One region of the Psychrobacillus psychrodurans genome, then DNA from elsewhere that is predicted to be linked to it. Evidence: a T-box and tRNA genes for the amino acid it is inferred to sense, from the RefSeq annotation. Region 1 holds a T-box; the other holds one or more tRNA genes.
The links. The T-box of region 1 lies ahead of alaS (alanine--tRNA ligase). A T-box ahead of a tRNA ligase gene usually reads a tRNA of that ligase, here a tRNA-Ala.
Positions count from the first base shown of each region.

Region 2: it encodes a tRNA-Ala, which carries the amino acid that the T-box ahead of alaS (alanine--tRNA ligase) is inferred to sense. The anticodon was not compared.

Region 1 covers NZ_CP189791.1:2,364,033-2,372,280, reverse strand. The annotation lists gene mnmA (tRNA 2-thiouridine(34) synthase MnmA) at 1-763, shown strand, start outside; gene ACQCPR_RS11460 (tetratricopeptide repeat protein) at 778-1,434, shown strand; gene recD2 (SF1B family DNA helicase RecD2) at 1,456-3,873, shown strand; T-box leader at 3,910-4,121, shown strand; gene alaS (alanine--tRNA ligase) at 4,366-6,999, shown strand; gene ACQCPR_RS11445 (IreB family regulatory phosphoprotein) at 7,078-7,344, shown strand; gene ruvX (Holliday junction resolvase RuvX) at 7,347-7,766, shown strand; gene ACQCPR_RS11435 (DUF1292 domain-containing protein) at 7,778-8,074, shown strand.
Region 2 covers NZ_CP189791.1:2,669,700-2,677,947, reverse strand. The annotation lists gene ACQCPR_RS13025 (MgtC/SapB family protein) at 1-432, opposite strand, end outside; rRNA gene ACQCPR_RS13020 (16S ribosomal RNA) at 1,240-2,794, shown strand; rRNA gene ACQCPR_RS13015 (23S ribosomal RNA) at 2,991-5,919, shown strand; rRNA gene rrf (5S ribosomal RNA) at 6,040-6,155, shown strand; tRNA gene ACQCPR_RS13005 (tRNA-Val) at 6,181-6,256, shown strand; tRNA gene ACQCPR_RS13000 (tRNA-Thr) at 6,270-6,345, shown strand; tRNA gene ACQCPR_RS12995 (tRNA-Lys) at 6,352-6,424, shown strand; tRNA gene ACQCPR_RS12990 (tRNA-Leu) at 6,448-6,532, shown strand; tRNA gene ACQCPR_RS12985 (tRNA-Gly) at 6,550-6,624, shown strand; tRNA gene ACQCPR_RS12980 (tRNA-Leu) at 6,640-6,728, shown strand; tRNA gene ACQCPR_RS12975 (tRNA-Arg) at 6,747-6,823, shown strand; tRNA gene ACQCPR_RS12970 (tRNA-Pro) at 6,831-6,907, shown strand; tRNA gene ACQCPR_RS12965 (tRNA-Ala) at 6,920-6,995, shown strand; tRNA gene ACQCPR_RS12960 (tRNA-Met) at 7,018-7,091, shown strand; tRNA gene ACQCPR_RS12955 (tRNA-Ile) at 7,098-7,174, shown strand; tRNA gene ACQCPR_RS12950 (tRNA-Ser) at 7,185-7,277, shown strand; tRNA gene ACQCPR_RS12945 (tRNA-Met) at 7,367-7,441, shown strand; tRNA gene ACQCPR_RS12940 (tRNA-Asp) at 7,445-7,520, shown strand; tRNA gene ACQCPR_RS12935 (tRNA-Phe) at 7,593-7,668, shown strand; tRNA gene ACQCPR_RS12930 (tRNA-Gly) at 7,676-7,749, shown strand; tRNA gene ACQCPR_RS12925 (tRNA-Ile) at 7,756-7,832, shown strand; tRNA gene ACQCPR_RS12920 (tRNA-Asn) at 7,837-7,911, shown strand; tRNA gene ACQCPR_RS12915 (tRNA-Ser) at 7,917-8,007, shown strand; tRNA gene ACQCPR_RS12910 (tRNA-Glu) at 8,014-8,085, shown strand.

The DNA of each region.
Region 1 (8,248 bases):
AGCATTAGGAGCAGATTACTTGGCAACTGGTCATTATGCACAGGTAGAAGTTCGTGATGGACAAACTCGTATGTTGCGTGGAAGAGACAATAATAAAGATCAAACTTATTTCTTGAATCAATTAAATCAAGAACAATTAGAAAAAGTAATGTTCCCAATTGGACATTTAGAAAAGAAAAAAGTTCGTGAAATTGCATTAGAGCAAGGACTTGCTACTGCAACGAAAAAAGATTCTACCGGTATTTGTTTCATTGGTGAAAGAAACTTTAAGGAATTTTTGAGTCAGTACCTTCCTGCGCAACAAGGTGCCATGGAAACAATGGATGGAATAGTTATGGGACAGCATGATGGACTGATGTACTATACAATTGGTCAACGACATGGTCTTGGAATTGGAGGTTCAGGTGATCCTTGGTTCGTTATCGGGAAAGACTTGGACAGAAATGTACTTCTAGTTGGGCAAAATATAAACAATGATGCATTGTTTTCGACTAGCCTAACTGCAACCGATTTATCTTTTACAACAACAATAGAAAAACCACAAACTTTCCAAGCAACAGCAAAGTTCCGTTATCGTCAAGAGGACGTTGGTGTACTTGTGGAGTTAATAGATACAAATCGAGTTAGAGTAATATTTGACGAGCCAGTGCGTGCTATTACACCAGGACAAGCAGTTGTATTCTACCAAGGTGATGAATGTTTAGGTGGAGCTACAATTGATGAAGTTTTCAAAGATGGGCTTAAACTGGATTATGTTGGATAACTGGAGGTAATAACATGAACTACAATGAATTAGGAATTCAAGCTATACAAGAAGAAGATTACGAAAAAGCAGTAGAGCTTTTTACGAAAGCAATTGAAGAAAATCCGGATGAGGCAATCGGTTATATTAATTTTGGAAATCTTTTGTCGTCAATGAATGAAGATGAGCGGGCAGAGAAGTTTTTCCAAAAAGCAATTACATTAGACGAGGATGCAGCAACAGCTTATTATAGTCTTGCAAATTTATACTATAATGCTGAGAGATTTGAGGAAGCTGCAAAGTTATATGAAAAAGCAATCGCTAGTGGTATTGAAGGTCCAGACGCATTTTATATGCTAGGGAAGAGTCTTGAAAAAGAAAATTTAACAAAGCTTTCACTTCCATATTTTCAAAGAGCTTATGAGCTGGCTCCTGAGGATAACCAGGTAAAATTGTCCTATGGAATTACCCTCGCTAGCTTAGAGATGTTCGAACAAGCAGAACCAGTATTCAAAGAAATAGTAGAGGCAGATGCGGAAAATGCAGATGCACACTACAATCTGGGTGTTTTATATGCTGTTTCTACATCTAATACAGAGGCTGCATTATCTCATTTAAAAGAAGCCTTTACGCTTCAACCTAATTATGATCAGGCACGCTATGTGTACGACATGATTTCTCTACGCAATTAATGAAACTTTGGAGGCGGTATTATGACCAACGATATAAATAATGAAAAACAATTTATTACAGGTCGTCCTATCGTTTCCATTTTTCATAATCCTCAAAACTTATTTTCTATCATAAAATTAAAAATCAAATCCACAAACACTACATACATAGACAAGGAAATAATTGTATCTGGTTATTTTCCTCCTTTAGTACTAGAAGAGGCGTATAAATTTATTGGATATATTAAAAACCATCCGAAATATGGTGTTCAATTTCAAGTGGAAACGTTCCAAAAAGAAGTGCCAGCGACGGAACAAGGAATCATTCATTACCTTTCGAGCGATATGTTCACAGGTATTGGTCGCAAAACTGCAGAACAAATTGTAAAAAAACTTGGACCAAATGCTATTAATAAAATTTTGGATGATCCCGAAGCCTTAGATGTAGTTCCACGTCTTGCTGAAGAAAAAAAACAAACATTACGAGCGGTTTTAGAACAAAATTTAGGCCTAGAAAAAGTGATGATTCAACTTAATGAGTGGGGATTTGGACCTCAAATCGCTATGAAAATCTATCAAGCTTATAGAGAAGAAACACTCAACGTACTTACTAAAAACCCATTCCGTCTTATTGAAGAAGTAGAGGGGGTAGGTTTTGTTCGAGCTGATGAGCTTGGCTATAAATTAGGTATTCAAGGAAACCACCCCGATCGTATCAAGGCAGCGATATATCACCTCCTTCAAACTGCTTCGTTAGGAGAAGGTCATGTATTTTTATATGCAGAGCAATTATTAGAATCAGTTAAAAAGCTATTAGAAACTGCTCAGCGTGAGGAAATTCCGTATGAGGCAATTAGTAAATGCTGCATTGAACTTGCAGAAGAAAGTCGGATAGTCGGCGAAGTGAATCGTTTTTATATTCCTTCTTTATATTATTCCGAAGTTGGAATTGGCTCTAAAATAGAAACTCTACTAGCTGAAAATGATACACATCATCAATTTCCATTAGCTGAGATGAAAAAGCATCTTGGAAGTATTGAAGAGCGCCTAGGTGTGCAATATGCCCCGACACAAATTAATGCGATTGAGACTGCGTTAAATGCAAGCGTGACATTACTTACTGGCGGTCCTGGTACGGGTAAAACAACCGTAGTACGAGGGATTGTCGAACTATATGCAGAACTACATGGACTTTCGTTAGATCCGAAGGAATGGATAAAGGACAAGAAACCATTTCCTGTAGTATTAGCCGCACCTACGGGTAGAGCTGCTAAACGCCTGAGTGAATCGACAGAATTACCTGCTATGACTATTCATAGATTATTAGGATTTACTGGGCAAGAGGATGCAGACGTCGAAGGTAAAGAAATCGAAGGCAAACTAATTATCATTGATGAAACATCTATGTTAGATACATGGTTAGGATACCAACTATTAAAAGCTATTCCGAAAGATGCGCAAGTGATTTTTGTTGGGGATCAAGATCAACTTCCGCCAGTAGGACCAGGGCAAGTATTAAAGGACTTACTCGCCTCTAAACGAATTCCAACTGTTGAACTAAAGGATATTTATCGCCAAGCAGAGGGATCCTCGATTATAGAACTTGCCCATGAGATGAAGCAAGGGATGGTTCCGGCATCTTTATTAGACAAGACAAAGGATCGTTCATTCATTAAGGCTTCTACCGAACAAATTCCAAAAGTAGTAGAACAAGTATTAAAAAGTGCTTTATCCAAAGGACTTTCCATTCGGGATATGCAAGTTTTAGCACCTATGTATAGAGGGCCGGCAGGTATTGATGCGCTTAACAAAATGATTCAAGAAATGGTTAATCCGAATACAGATGGAAAGCGAAAAGAAATGGTATTTGGTGAAACTATTTATCGTATTGGGGATAAAGTTCTTCAACTAGTCAATCAGCCAGAGAGCCACGTGTTTAATGGAGATATGGGGGAAGTCATTAGTATTTTCAGAGCTGCTGAAACAGTCGAGAAAAAAGAAATGTTAATAGTTTCTTTTGATGGAAATGAAGTAACATACGAAAAAAATGATTTGAATCAGCTTACTTTAGCTTATTGCTGTTCAGTTCATAAATCACAAGGTAGTGAATTTCAAACGGTTATTATGCCTATAACAAGAAGTTATATGAAGATGTTAAGAAGAAATTTACTTTATACAGGAATAACACGAGCTAAAAACTTTCTTATATTATGTGGGGATCCAGAAGTATTTAAGTTTGGAGTAGAAAGAACTGATGATCTTCAAAGATTGACTAGTTTAAAAGAACGTTTATCCAATGTAGAAGAATCAGGGCAACAAGAGGAAAAAGAAATAGTTAAGGAATCGGAAGTGACTCAAAAGGACGTCACCTATCTGACTGCTGAAAATTATCATATGATAGATCCTCTAGTAGGCATGAATGGTGTCAATCCGTATCAATTTATGGATACAGACAATTGACACAAAGCGATTTGTTTTTTATAATCAATTGCATATAGTAAAATGTTGACGGAGAAAGTACTAATTGTTAGCTGACTAGAGATGGATTCCTTGGCTGAAAGAATTCACTGATCTAACATATAGGAAAGCTACTCTTGAATGCAGTTAAAACCTGTCGTCTGGCCGCGTTAAGGCTTCTTGAGAGACATAGTAGAATTTCTACTGTGTAACTAGGGTGGTACCGCGAAACAACAGCTTTCGTCCCTTTTTTAGGGATGAGGGCTTTTTTTATTTGTTTTGGCTTTTAGTGAAGTAAAGTAATACTGTTGATTTCCGTTACAACGCACTTTCATGTTTCGAAGCTAGCGTAGTGTGCGGTAGCTCACATTCGTATAGAAACTTCATCTATGCTCCCTTTAACGGAACTAAATCTTTATTGCCGAAAGCTGATCCGAATATTAAAATCATCAACGTCTACAAATCACTAATACAAATCATTAGGAGGAACTAAACATGAAACAATTAACAGGTGCTCAAATTAGACAAATGTATTTAGACTTTTTTATGGAAAAAGGACATTCACAGGAACCTTCAGCTCCACTTGTACCAATCAACGACCCATCTTTGCTTTGGATCAACAGTGGTGTAGCGACATTAAAAAAATATTTTGACGGGCGTGTTGTTCCTGAAAACCCTCGTATTACGAATGCGCAAAAATCTATTCGCACAAACGATATTGAAAACGTTGGAAAAACAGCTAGACATCATACTTTCTTTGAAATGCTAGGAAACTTTTCTATTGGTGACTACTTTAAAAAAGAAGCGATCCATTATGCTTGGGAGTTTTTAACAGATTCTAAGTGGATTGCTTTTGAACCAGAAAAATTATCTATTACAATTCATCCAGAGGACGAAGAAGCATATAATATTTGGAAGGATGAAATCGGAATTCCGGAAGAAAGACTTATTCGTTTAGAAGGTAATTTCTGGGATATTGGGGAAGGTCCAAGTGGTCCGAACTCGGAGATTTTTTATGATCGTGGAGAAAGCTACGGAAATGATATGAACGATCCTGAGTTGTATCCAGGTGGAGAAAATGAACGATATTTAGAAATTTGGAATTTAGTGTTCTCAGAATTTAATCATAATCCAGACAATACGTACACACCATTACCAAAACAAAATATTGATACTGGCATGGGTCTGGAGCGTATGGCTAGTGTGGTACAAGATGTTCCAACAAATTTTGATACTGATTTATTCATGCCAATTATTCGCCAAACAGAACAAATTTCTGGAAAGTCGTATCGTGCAAATGAAGTTGATGATACTGCATTTAAAGTAATTGCGGACCATGTTCGTACAGTTGCATTTGCAATTGGAGATGGTGCATTACCGTCAAACGAAGGAAGAGGATATGTCCTTAGAAGATTACTTCGTAGAGCAGTTCGTTTTGCAAAACAATTAGGAATTGAAAAGCCATTTTTACATGAACTTGTACCAGTTGTAGGGAAAATTATGCAAGATTTCTATCCAGAAGTAACAGAAAAACAGGATTTCATCATGCGTGTTATTAAAACTGAAGAAGAAAGATTCCATGAAACATTACATGATGGTTTAGCTATATTAGAAAAGGTTATTGAAGAACAACAAGCTAAAGGTGAATCTTACATCCCCGGAACTACAACATTCACATTATATGATACGTATGGTTTCCCAATTGAATTAACGGAAGAATATGCAGAAGAAGCAAATATGACTGTAGACCATGATGGCTTTAAATCAGAAATGGAAGCACAACGTTCGCGTGCTCGTGCTGCAAGACAAAATGTAGATTCTATGCAGGTGCAATCCGAAGTATTTGGAAATCTACATGATGAAAGTGAATTTATCGGATATGACACGATGAGTATATCTACTAAAGTTACGTCAATAGTTCGTGATCAAGTATTAGTTAAATCAGCTCATGAAGGCGAGGAAGTGAAAGTAGTATTAACTAAAACACCTTTCTACGCTGAAAGTGGTGGGCAAATTGCCGATCATGGTGTAATTGAAAATGATACATTTAAAGGATATGTAAAAGATGTCCAAAAAGCTCCAAATGGACAAAATCTGCACACAGTAGTTATTGAGTCAGGTGAGATAATTACAGATGCTGAAGTAAAGGCAACTGTCGACAATTCACTTCGCGGACATACGATTAAAAATCACTCAGCTACACATATTTTACATCAAGCATTGAAAGATGTATTAGGGACACATGTAAACCAAGCTGGTTCTTATGTTGGTCCTGATCGTTTACGTTTTGACTTTTCTCATTTTGGACAAGTAACAACAGAAGAACTTGAGCAAATAGAGCGTATAGTTAATGAAAAAGTGTGGGATAATATCCCGGTAGTTACTGGTTTTCATAATATTGACGAAGCTAAACAAATGGGAGCAATGGCATTATTCGGCGAAAAATATGGTGATATTGTAAGGGTAGTAAAAATGGGAGATTTCTCATTAGAGCTATGCGGTGGAATTCACGTTCAAAACACTTCAGAAATTGGATTCTTTAAAATCCTTTCAGAAAGTGGAATCGGGGCAGGTACTAGACGTATTGAAGCTGTAACTGGTAAAGGCGCTTATGAAATAGTTAAAGAAGAAGAACATATATTAAGTGAAGCAGCAAATTTATTGAAGGCACAGCCAAAAGATTTAGTGAATAAGGTCTCTCAAACATTACAAGAGCTAAAAAATGTTCTAAAAGACAATGAGTCACTTTCTGCAAAAATAGCAAATAGCCAAGCTTCTTCTGTCCTATCATCTGCACAAAAAGTAAATGATGTAACTGTGTTATCTGTAAAAGTAGATGCGAAGGATAATAACCAATTACGTCAAATGATGGACGATTTAAAACAAAAGCTTGAAAAAGCAGTCATTGTTTTAGGTGCAGTTGATGGGGATAAAGTAATGATTTCTGCAGGAGTAACAAAGGATATCGTTGGTGGGAACTATCATGCTGGAAATATCGTCAAACTAGTAGCAGAGCAATGCGGAGGTAAAGGTGGAGGACGACCGGACTTTGCCATGGCTGGTGCTAAAGATGCAAGTAAACTTGAAAATGCATTAAGTTCTGTGTTGGAATATATTAAATCAGTTTAAATTATTTCCAAAATAGGGTATACTAATACAATAGATACATTAGTTTAATCATTAAAAATGGAAAGCGAGGTGCTGATCATGAGCTCTTTTGATAAAACGATGAAATTTAATTTCCCTGAAGAATCGATGGAACAAGAAGTAAAACATGTTATGATCCAAGTTCACTCTGCACTAGAAGAAAAAGGGTATAATTCTATCAATCAAATTGTAGGCTATTTATTGTCAGGTGATCCAGCTTATATTCCTCGCCATCAAGATGCACGAAATATGATTCGAAAGCTTGAACGAGATGAAATATTAGAAGAACTAGTGAAATTTTATATTAAAAAAAATAATGAGGCTTAACGATGCGAATTATGGGTTTAGATGTTGGTTCTCGTACTGTTGGAGTGGCAATTAGTGATGCACTAGGTTGGACTGCTCAAGGTATTGAAACAATAAAGATACATGAAGAAAGTTTTGAGTTTGGTCTAGAACGAATTGATGAACTCGTGAAAGAGCATAATGTAACAGAATTTGTTGTTGGATTTCCAAAAAACATGAATAATTCTATTGGTCCACGTGCTGAAGCTTCTGAACAATATGCTAAGCTATTAACCGAGAAATATCATTTACCTGTCACATTATGGGATGAACGATTGACAACGATGGCTGCAGAACGTATGTTAATAGATGCTGATGTAAGTCGTAAAAAACGTAAGTTAGTGATCGACAAGATGGCTGCTGTAATGATTTTACAAGGCTATCTTGATAGAAAAAATAGATGAGGTGACTGCAAATGGACCACGGTCAAGAAAATATTACAATTGTAGATGAGAATGGAAATGAACAACTTTGTAACGTGCTTTTCACATTTGAATCAGACGAATATGGAAAATCCTATGTACTTTATTATCCAATAGGAGCAGAAGAGGATGAAAATGAAGAAATCGAAATTCATGCATCATCTTTCACTCCTAATGAAGATGGAGAAGACGGAGAATTACTTCCTGTTGAATCTGATGCTGAATGGGATATGATCGAAGAAATGTTAAGTACATTTTTAGATGAGCAAGAAGACGAAGACGAAGAATAAGATTATCTATTCAAGGTGGATGAGGGAAGCCTCATTCACCTTTTTCTTTGCTTAGTTCTTTTTTACATAGTTCCAATAATCAAGGTATATTGATGACCAAAGAAGCGACTTGCCGATAGAAAAGTATTTTTTCTATAGTTATCCAAAAACGTACTTTCCTGTTTCTAAGAATTG
Region 2 (8,248 bases), 310 kb from region 1:
TATCAATTCAATACCCACTATTACAATAATTACACTAAGTGCCGATTCAACATAAAAACCTGCACCAACAGCTATTCCAATTCCCCCGGCTCCCCATATCATTGCGGCAGTAGTTAAGCCGGTTATACTATCATTGCCTTTACGCAATATAACCCCTGCTCCGAGAAAACCTATACCACTTACTATTTGTGCTGCTAAACGCAAAGGATCCATCGTAATATTTATTGAGTCATTGGGAATGGCTTTATAAGCTGCTTCAATGGATATGTAGGTTAGAAGACAGCTAAATGTAGCGATTACTATACTCGTCTTTAATCCAATCGGTTTCTTTTTTAGTTCCCTCTCTATACCAATGATTAAACTTAATAATGCAGCAAAAATTAATTTAAATATAATTTCATTATAATTACTAAGGTGGTTTAGCCATTCCATCAATAATTCCCCCCTTGATTTCATTATAGAGTTTGAGGATTTTATGTACTTTCTACTATTAATTGCTATTATTTTGGAAAGGATATATTGGTAGATTTCTTGTTTCTTTATTATAAGTATAGAATGAGTTAAAATAAAGCGCTGTTGTTCTTCGGTATATGATTCAGCTCTCAATTCATTTTATTGATTCAGGAGTTTTCTATTACTTAAACTAATATTTATTAAAGTCTAGAATATATTCATATTTTAGTTAGACAAGTTATAGAAGAGCTATAAGTAGGGGAAAATCCGCAATTAATTACAATGAGTAATCTAGTTTTGATATATGATGAGGGGCAAAAGTGCAATAGTTTATAAGATATTTAAGATTTTTTATAAAAAGGGTTGCTTTTTATTTCTATACGATGTATATTAATACTTGTCCTTCGGAACGAGATACAAACAACTTGAAAAACTTCAAAAAAATGTTTGACATCAAATCTGAAATAAGTTATACTAATAAAGTCGCCAAAACGACTTGAACAATATGAACATTGAACATTGAACATTGAAAACTGAACATGCAAAACGTTAAGAAATATAGCTTATCAACTAACTCGTTAGTTCGATAGCAAATCAATTTTGACATCATTTAATGATGATGCCAGCAAAACAAAATGAGCTTTTAAACTAGTTCTATTCGCTGGATGACGAGACGTAGTGCAGTGCGAGGAAGCAATCGAGAGGGGGAAGGAACGTACTAGCGTACGTGACTGACCGAACGAGTGAAAGCTGACAAAGCGATGTGCTGCGTATCGTCATCCAGATCTTATGGAGAGTTTGATCCTGGCTCAGGACGAACGCTGGCGGCATGCCTAATACATGCAAGTCGAGCGAATGATGAAGAAGCTTGCTTCTTCTGATTTAGCGGCGGACGGGTGAGTAACACGTGGGCAACCTGCCCTGTAGATTGGGATAACTCCGGGAAACCGGGGCTAATACCGAATAATCCATTTCCTCACATGAGGAGATGTTAAAAGACGGCATCTCGCTGTCACTACAGGATGGGCCCGCGGCGCATTAGCTAGTTGGTGAGGTAACGGCTCACCAAGGCGACGATGCGTAGCCGACCTGAGAGGGTGATCGGCCACACTGGGACTGAGACACGGCCCAGACTCCTACGGGAGGCAGCAGTAGGGAATCTTCCACAATGGACGAAAGTCTGATGGAGCAATGCCGCGTGAGTGAAGAAGGTTTTCGGATCGTAAAACTCTGTTGTGAGGGAAGAACAAGTACGAGAGTAACTGCTCGTACCTTGACGGTACCTCATTAGAAAGCCACGGCTAACTACGTGCCAGCAGCCGCGGTAATACGTAGGTGGCAAGCGTTGTCCGGAATTATTGGGCGTAAAGCGCGCGCAGGCGGTCCTTTAAGTCTGATGTGAAATCCCACGGCTCAACCGTGGAAGGTCATTGGAAACTGGGGGACTTGAGTACAGAAGAGGAAAGCGGAATTCCAAGTGTAGCGGTGAAATGCGTAGAGATTTGGAGGAACACCAGTGGCGAAGGCGGCTTTCTGGTCTGTAACTGACGCTGAGGCGCGAAAGCGTGGGGAGCAAACAGGATTAGATACCCTGGTAGTCCACGCCGTAAACGATGAGTGCTAAGTGTTAGGGGGTTTCCGCCCCTTAGTGCTGCAGCTAACGCATTAAGCACTCCGCCTGGGGAGTACGGTCGCAAGACTGAAACTCAAAGGAATTGACGGGGGCCCGCACAAGCGGTGGAGCATGTGGTTTAATTCGAAGCAACGCGAAGAACCTTACCAGGTCTTGACATCCCGCTGACCGGCCTAGAGATAGGCTTTTCCCTTCGGGGACAGCGGTGACAGGTGGTGCATGGTTGTCGTCAGCTCGTGTCGTGAGATGTTGGGTTAAGTCCCGCAACGAGCGCAACCCTTGATCTTAGTTGCCAGCATTCAGTTGGGCACTCTAAGGTGACTGCCGGTGATAAACCGGAGGAAGGTGGGGATGACGTCAAATCATCATGCCCCTTATGACCTGGGCTACACACGTGCTACAATGGACGGTACAGAGGGTCGCAACCCCGCGAGGGTGAGCAAATCCCATAAAACCGTTCTCAGTTCGGATTGTAGGCTGCAACTCGCCTACATGAAGCCGGAATCGCTAGTAATCGTGGATCAGCATGCCACGGTGAATACGTTCCCGGGCCTTGTACACACCGCCCGTCACACCACGAGAGTTTGTAACACCCGAAGTCGGTGGGGTAACCCTTACGGGAGCCAGCCGCCGAAGGTGGGACAGATGATTGGGGTGAAGTCGTAACAAGGTAGCCGTATCGGAAGGTGCGGCTGGATCACCTCCTTTCTAAGGATAATATCGGAATACGAATCTTTATTCGTATCTTAACGTTTTGCAGTTCAGTTTTGAATGTTCATTTTTATATGAAGATTCGATACTTGTTCTTTGAAAACTGGATAAAACGACATTGAAACAATAAACAACAAGAAATTCTGTTGTGATTATTTACGTAATCACAACGTGTAAGACTTTTTAACTTTTAGGTTAAGTTAATAAGGGCGCACGGTGAATGCCTTGGCACTAGGAGTCGACGAAGGACGGCACTAACACCGATATGCTTCGGGGAGCTGTAAGTGAGCTTTGATCCGGAGATTTCCGAATGGGGAAACCCACTGTTCGTAATGGAGCAGTACATTTGCGTGAATACATAGCGCATCTGAGACACACCCAGGGAACTGAAACATCTAAGTACCTGGAGGAAGAGAAAGAAAAATCGATTCCCTGAGTAGCGGCGAGCGAAACGGGAATAGCCCAAACCAAGAGGCTTGCCTCTTGGGGTTGTAGGACACTCTACATAGAGTTACAAAGGAATGAGTTAGACGAAGCGATCTGGAAAGGTCCGCAGGATAGGGTAAAAGCCCCGTAGTCCAAAATTCATTCTCTCTTGAGTGTATCCTGAGTACGGCGGAACACGTGAAATTCCGTCGGAATCCGGGAGGACCATCTCCCAAGGCTAAATACTACCTAGTGACCGATAGTGAACCAGTACCGTGAGGGAAAGGTGAAAAGCACCCCGGAAGGGGAGTGAAATAGATCCTGAAACCGTGTGCCTACAAGTAGTTAGAGCCCGTTAATGGGTGATAGCGTGCCTTTTGTAGAATGAACCGGCGAGTTACGATTACATGCAAGGTTAAGTTGAGAAGACGGAGCCGCAGCGAAAGCGAGTCTGAATAGGGCGAATGAGTATGTGGTCGTAGACCCGAAACCAGGTGATCTACCCATGTCCAGGATGAAGGTAAGGTAACACTTACTGGAGGTCCGAACCCACGCACGTTGAAAAGTGCGGGGATGAGGTGTGGGTAGCGGAGAAATTCCAATCGAACCTGGAGATAGCTGGTTCTCTCCGAAATAGCTTTAGGGCTAGCCTCAAACGTTAGAATCTTGGAGGTAGAGCACTGTTTGGACTAGGGGCCCATCCCGGGTTACCGAATTCAGACAAACTCCGAATGCCAATGATTTATGTTTGGGAGTCAGACTGCGAGTGATAAGATCCGTAGTCAAGAGGGAAACAGCCCAGACCACCAGCTAAGGTCCCAAAGTATTTGTTAAGTGGAAAAGGATGTGGCGTTGCTTAGACAACCAGGATGTTGGCTTAGAAGCAGCCATCATTTAAAGAGTGCGTAATAGCTCACTGGTCGAGTGACGCTGCGCCGAAAATGTATCGGGGCTAAACAAATCACCGAAGCTGTGGATTGATACCTTTGGTATCAGTGGTAGGAGAGCGTTCTAAGGGCGTTGAAGTCAGACCGGAAGGACTGGTGGAGCGCTTAGAAGTGAGAATGCCGGTATGAGTAGCGAAAGACGGGTGAGAATCCCGTCCACCGTATGACTAAGGTTTCCTGAGGAAGGCTCGTCCGCTCAGGGTTAGTCGGGACCTAAGCCGAGGCCGATAGGCGTAGGCGATGGATAACAGGTTGATATTCCTGTACCACCAAACCACCGTTTGAGTAATGGGGGGACGCAGAAGGATAGGGTAAGCATGCTGTTGGTTATGCATGTCCAAGCAGTAAGGTGTGAATGTAGGCAAATCCGCATTCTGTAACATTGAGCTGTGATGGCGAGGACGTATGTCCGGAGTTCCTGATTTCACACTGCCAAGAAAAGCCTCTAGCGAGGTGATAGGTGCCCGTACCGCAAACCGACACAGGTAGTCGAGGAGAGAATCCTAAGGTGAGCGAGAGAACTCTCGTTAAGGAACTCGGCAAAATGACCCCGTAACTTCGGGAGAAGGGGTGCTCTTTTGGGTGCATAGCCTAGAAGAGCCGCAGTGAATAGGCCCAGGCGACTGTTTAGCAAAAACACAGGTCTCTGCAAAACCGTAAGGTGAAGTATAGGGGCTGACGCCTGCCCGGTGCTGGAAGGTTAAGAGGAGTGCTTAGCGCAAGCGAAGGTGCGAATTGAAGCCCCAGTAAACGGCGGCCGTAACTATAACGGTCCTAAGGTAGCGAAATTCCTTGTCGGGTAAGTTCCGACCCGCACGAAAGGCGTAACGATCTGGGCACTGTCTCAACGAGAGACTCGGTGAAATTATAGTACCTGTGAAGATGCAGGTTACCCGCGACAGGACGGAAAGACCCCGTGGAGCTTTACTATAGCTTGATATTGAATTTTGGTGCAACTTGTACAGGATAGGCAGGAGCCTTAGAGCCCGGAGCGCCAGCTTCGGAGGAGGCGTCGGTGGGATACTGCCCTGGTTGTATTGAAATTCTAACCCATACCCGTAACCCGGGTAGGAGACAGTGTCAGGCGGGTAGTTTGACTGGGGCGGTCGCCTCCTAAAGTGTAACGGAGGCGCCCAAAGGTTCCCTCAGAATGGTTGGAAATCATTCGAAGAGTGTAAAGGCAGAAGGGAGCTTGACTGCGAGACCTACAAGTCGAGCAGGGTCGAAAGACGGGCTTAGTGATCCGGTGGTTCCGCATGGAAGGGCCATCGCTCAACGGATAAAAGCTACCCCGGGGATAACAGGCTTATCTCCCCCAAGAGTCCACATCGACGGGGAGGTTTGGCACCTCGATGTCGGCTCATCGCATCCTGGGGCTGTAGTCGGTCCCAAGGGTTGGGCTGTTCGCCCATTAAAGCGGTACGCGAGCTGGGTTCAGAACGTCGTGAGACAGTTCGGTCCCTATCCGTCGTGGGCGTAGGAAATTTGAGAGGAGCTGTCCTTAGTACGAGAGGACCGGGATGGACACACCGCTGGTGTACCAGTTGTTCTGCCAAGAGCATCGCTGGGTAGCTATGTGTGGACGGGATAAGTGCTGAAAGCATCTAAGCACGAAGCCCCCCTCAAGATGAGATTTCCCATTACGCAAGTAAGTAAGATCCCTCAAAGACGATGAGGTAGATAGGTTCGGGGTGGAAGCGTGGCGACACGTGCAGCTGACGAATACTAATCGATCGAGGACTTAACCAAATTTGTTTAACGTAACAATGTCGTTTATCCAGTTTTGAAAGAATAAATTTTTTTAAAATAACTCTTGTAATATTCTACAGAGTTGGTATAATAAAACTTGTCTTTCATTAATTATTCAAGTCTAGTGATGATGGCGAAGAGGTCACACCCGTTCCCATACCGAACACGGAAGTTAAGCTCTTCAGCGCCGATGGTAGTTGGGGGTCTCCCCCTGTGAGAGTAGGACGTCGCTGGGCTTGCAATAAATACATAATTTACCCAGGAGGATTAGCTCAGCTGGGAGAGCATCTGCCTTACAAGCAGAGGGTCGGCGGTTCGAGCCCGTCATCCTCCACCATATATTTACTCCTGCCGGAGTAGCTCAACTGGTAGAGCAACTGACTTGTAATCAGTAGGTTGAGGGTTCAAGTCCTTTCTCCGGCACCATTTTTAGAGCCATTAGCTCAGTTGGTAGAGCATCTGACTTTTAATCAGAGGGTCGTAGGTTCGAATCCTACATGGCTCATCACTTTATAGTGAATAATGTATGCGGGTGTGGCGGAACTGGCAGACGCACTAGACTTAGGATCTAGCGCCGCAAGGCGTGGGGGTTCGACTCCCTTCACCCGCACCATTTAATTTAATAACCGAGCGGAAGTAGTTCAGTGGTAGAACACCACCTTGCCAAGGTGGGGGTCGCGAGTTCGAACCTCGTCTTCCGCTCCAAAGATTCACTAAAGTGCCGGGGTGGCGGAACTGGCAGACGCACAGGACTTAAAATCCTGCGGTAGGTGACTACCGTACCGGTTCGATTCCGGTCCTCGGCACCACTTTTATGAAAAACATATGCGCTCGTAGCTCAATTGGATAGAGCACTTGACTACGAATCAAGAGGTTGCAGGTTCGAGTCCTGCCGAGCGCACCATATTTGACGGGAAGTAGCTCAGCTTGGTAGAGCACTTGGTTTGGGACCAAGGGGTCGCAGGTTCGAATCCTGTCTTCCCGACCAGTTATTATTTTCGGGGCCTTAGCTCAGCTGGGAGAGCGCCTGCCTTGCACGCAGGAGGTCAGCGGTTCGATCCCGCTAGGCTCCACCATTTATAAAAAGTTTGAAATCTTGGCGGTGTAGCTCAGTTGGCTAGAGCACTCGGTTCATACCCGAAAGGTCGTGGGTTCGACTCCCTCTGCCGCCATCTTAAGGACCTTTAGCTCAGTTGGTTAGAGCAGACGGCTCATAACCGTCCGGTCGCAGGTTCGAGTCCTGCAAGGTCCACCATCAATATCTTGGAGGAATACCCAAGTCTGGCTGAAGGGATCGGTCTTGAAAACCGACAGGCGGGTCATACCGCGCGGGGGTTCGAATCCCTCTTCCTCCTCCATTTTAATCTAATTGATGCAGCTGTAAGCCGAAGAAGATGTCTCATTATTCTTAAGCAAAGTACCACAGATTTTGTAAATATATTAACGTCGCGGGGTGGAGCAGTGGTAGCTCGTCGGGCTCATAACCCGAAGGTCGCAGGTTCAAATCCTGTCCCCGCAACCAAATGGTCCCGTGGTGTAGCGGTTAACATGCCTGCCTGTCACGCAGGAGATCGCCGGTTCGATCCCGGTCGGGACCGCCATTTATATATGAATGTTAATACATATCAATTGAAAATTTGGCTTGAAAAATTAGCTTCATTTAAAATTGAAGAGGCTCAGTAGCTCAGTCGGTAGAGCAAAGGACTGAAAATCCTTGTGTCGGCGGTTCGATTCCGTCCTGAGCCACCATAGTAATGCGGGTGTAGTTTAGTGGTAAAACCTCAGCCTTCCAAGCTGATGATGAGAGTTCGATTCTCTTCACCCGCTCCAAGTAATGGGCCTATAGCTCAGCTGGTTAGAGCGCACGCCTGATAAGCGTGAGGTCGATGGTTCGAGTCCATTTAGGCCCACCATTATTCCGAAGTAGCTCAGTGGTAGAGCAATCGACTGTTAATCGATCGGTCGTAGGTTCGAGTCCTACCTTCGGAGCCATATATGGGGAAGTACTCAAGTGGCTGAAGAGGCGCCCCTGCTAAGGGTGTAGGTCGGGCAACCGGCGCGAGGGTTCAAATCCCTCCTTCTCCGCCATATATTGGCCCCTTGGTCAAGCGGTTAAGACACCGCCCTTTCACGGCGGTAACACGGGTTCGAATCCCGTAGGGGTCATACTCAAAAAAGGTAACCAATCATTGGTTACCTTTTTTTATATTCTTATTTCTTTCCTTATGTTATGGTATGTAAAGCTAATATCATTTATATAGCAAAATGTCCTTTGATATCAGATAATACCTAGATATGATATAACGCTTGGCGAAGGGAGAGGTTAAAA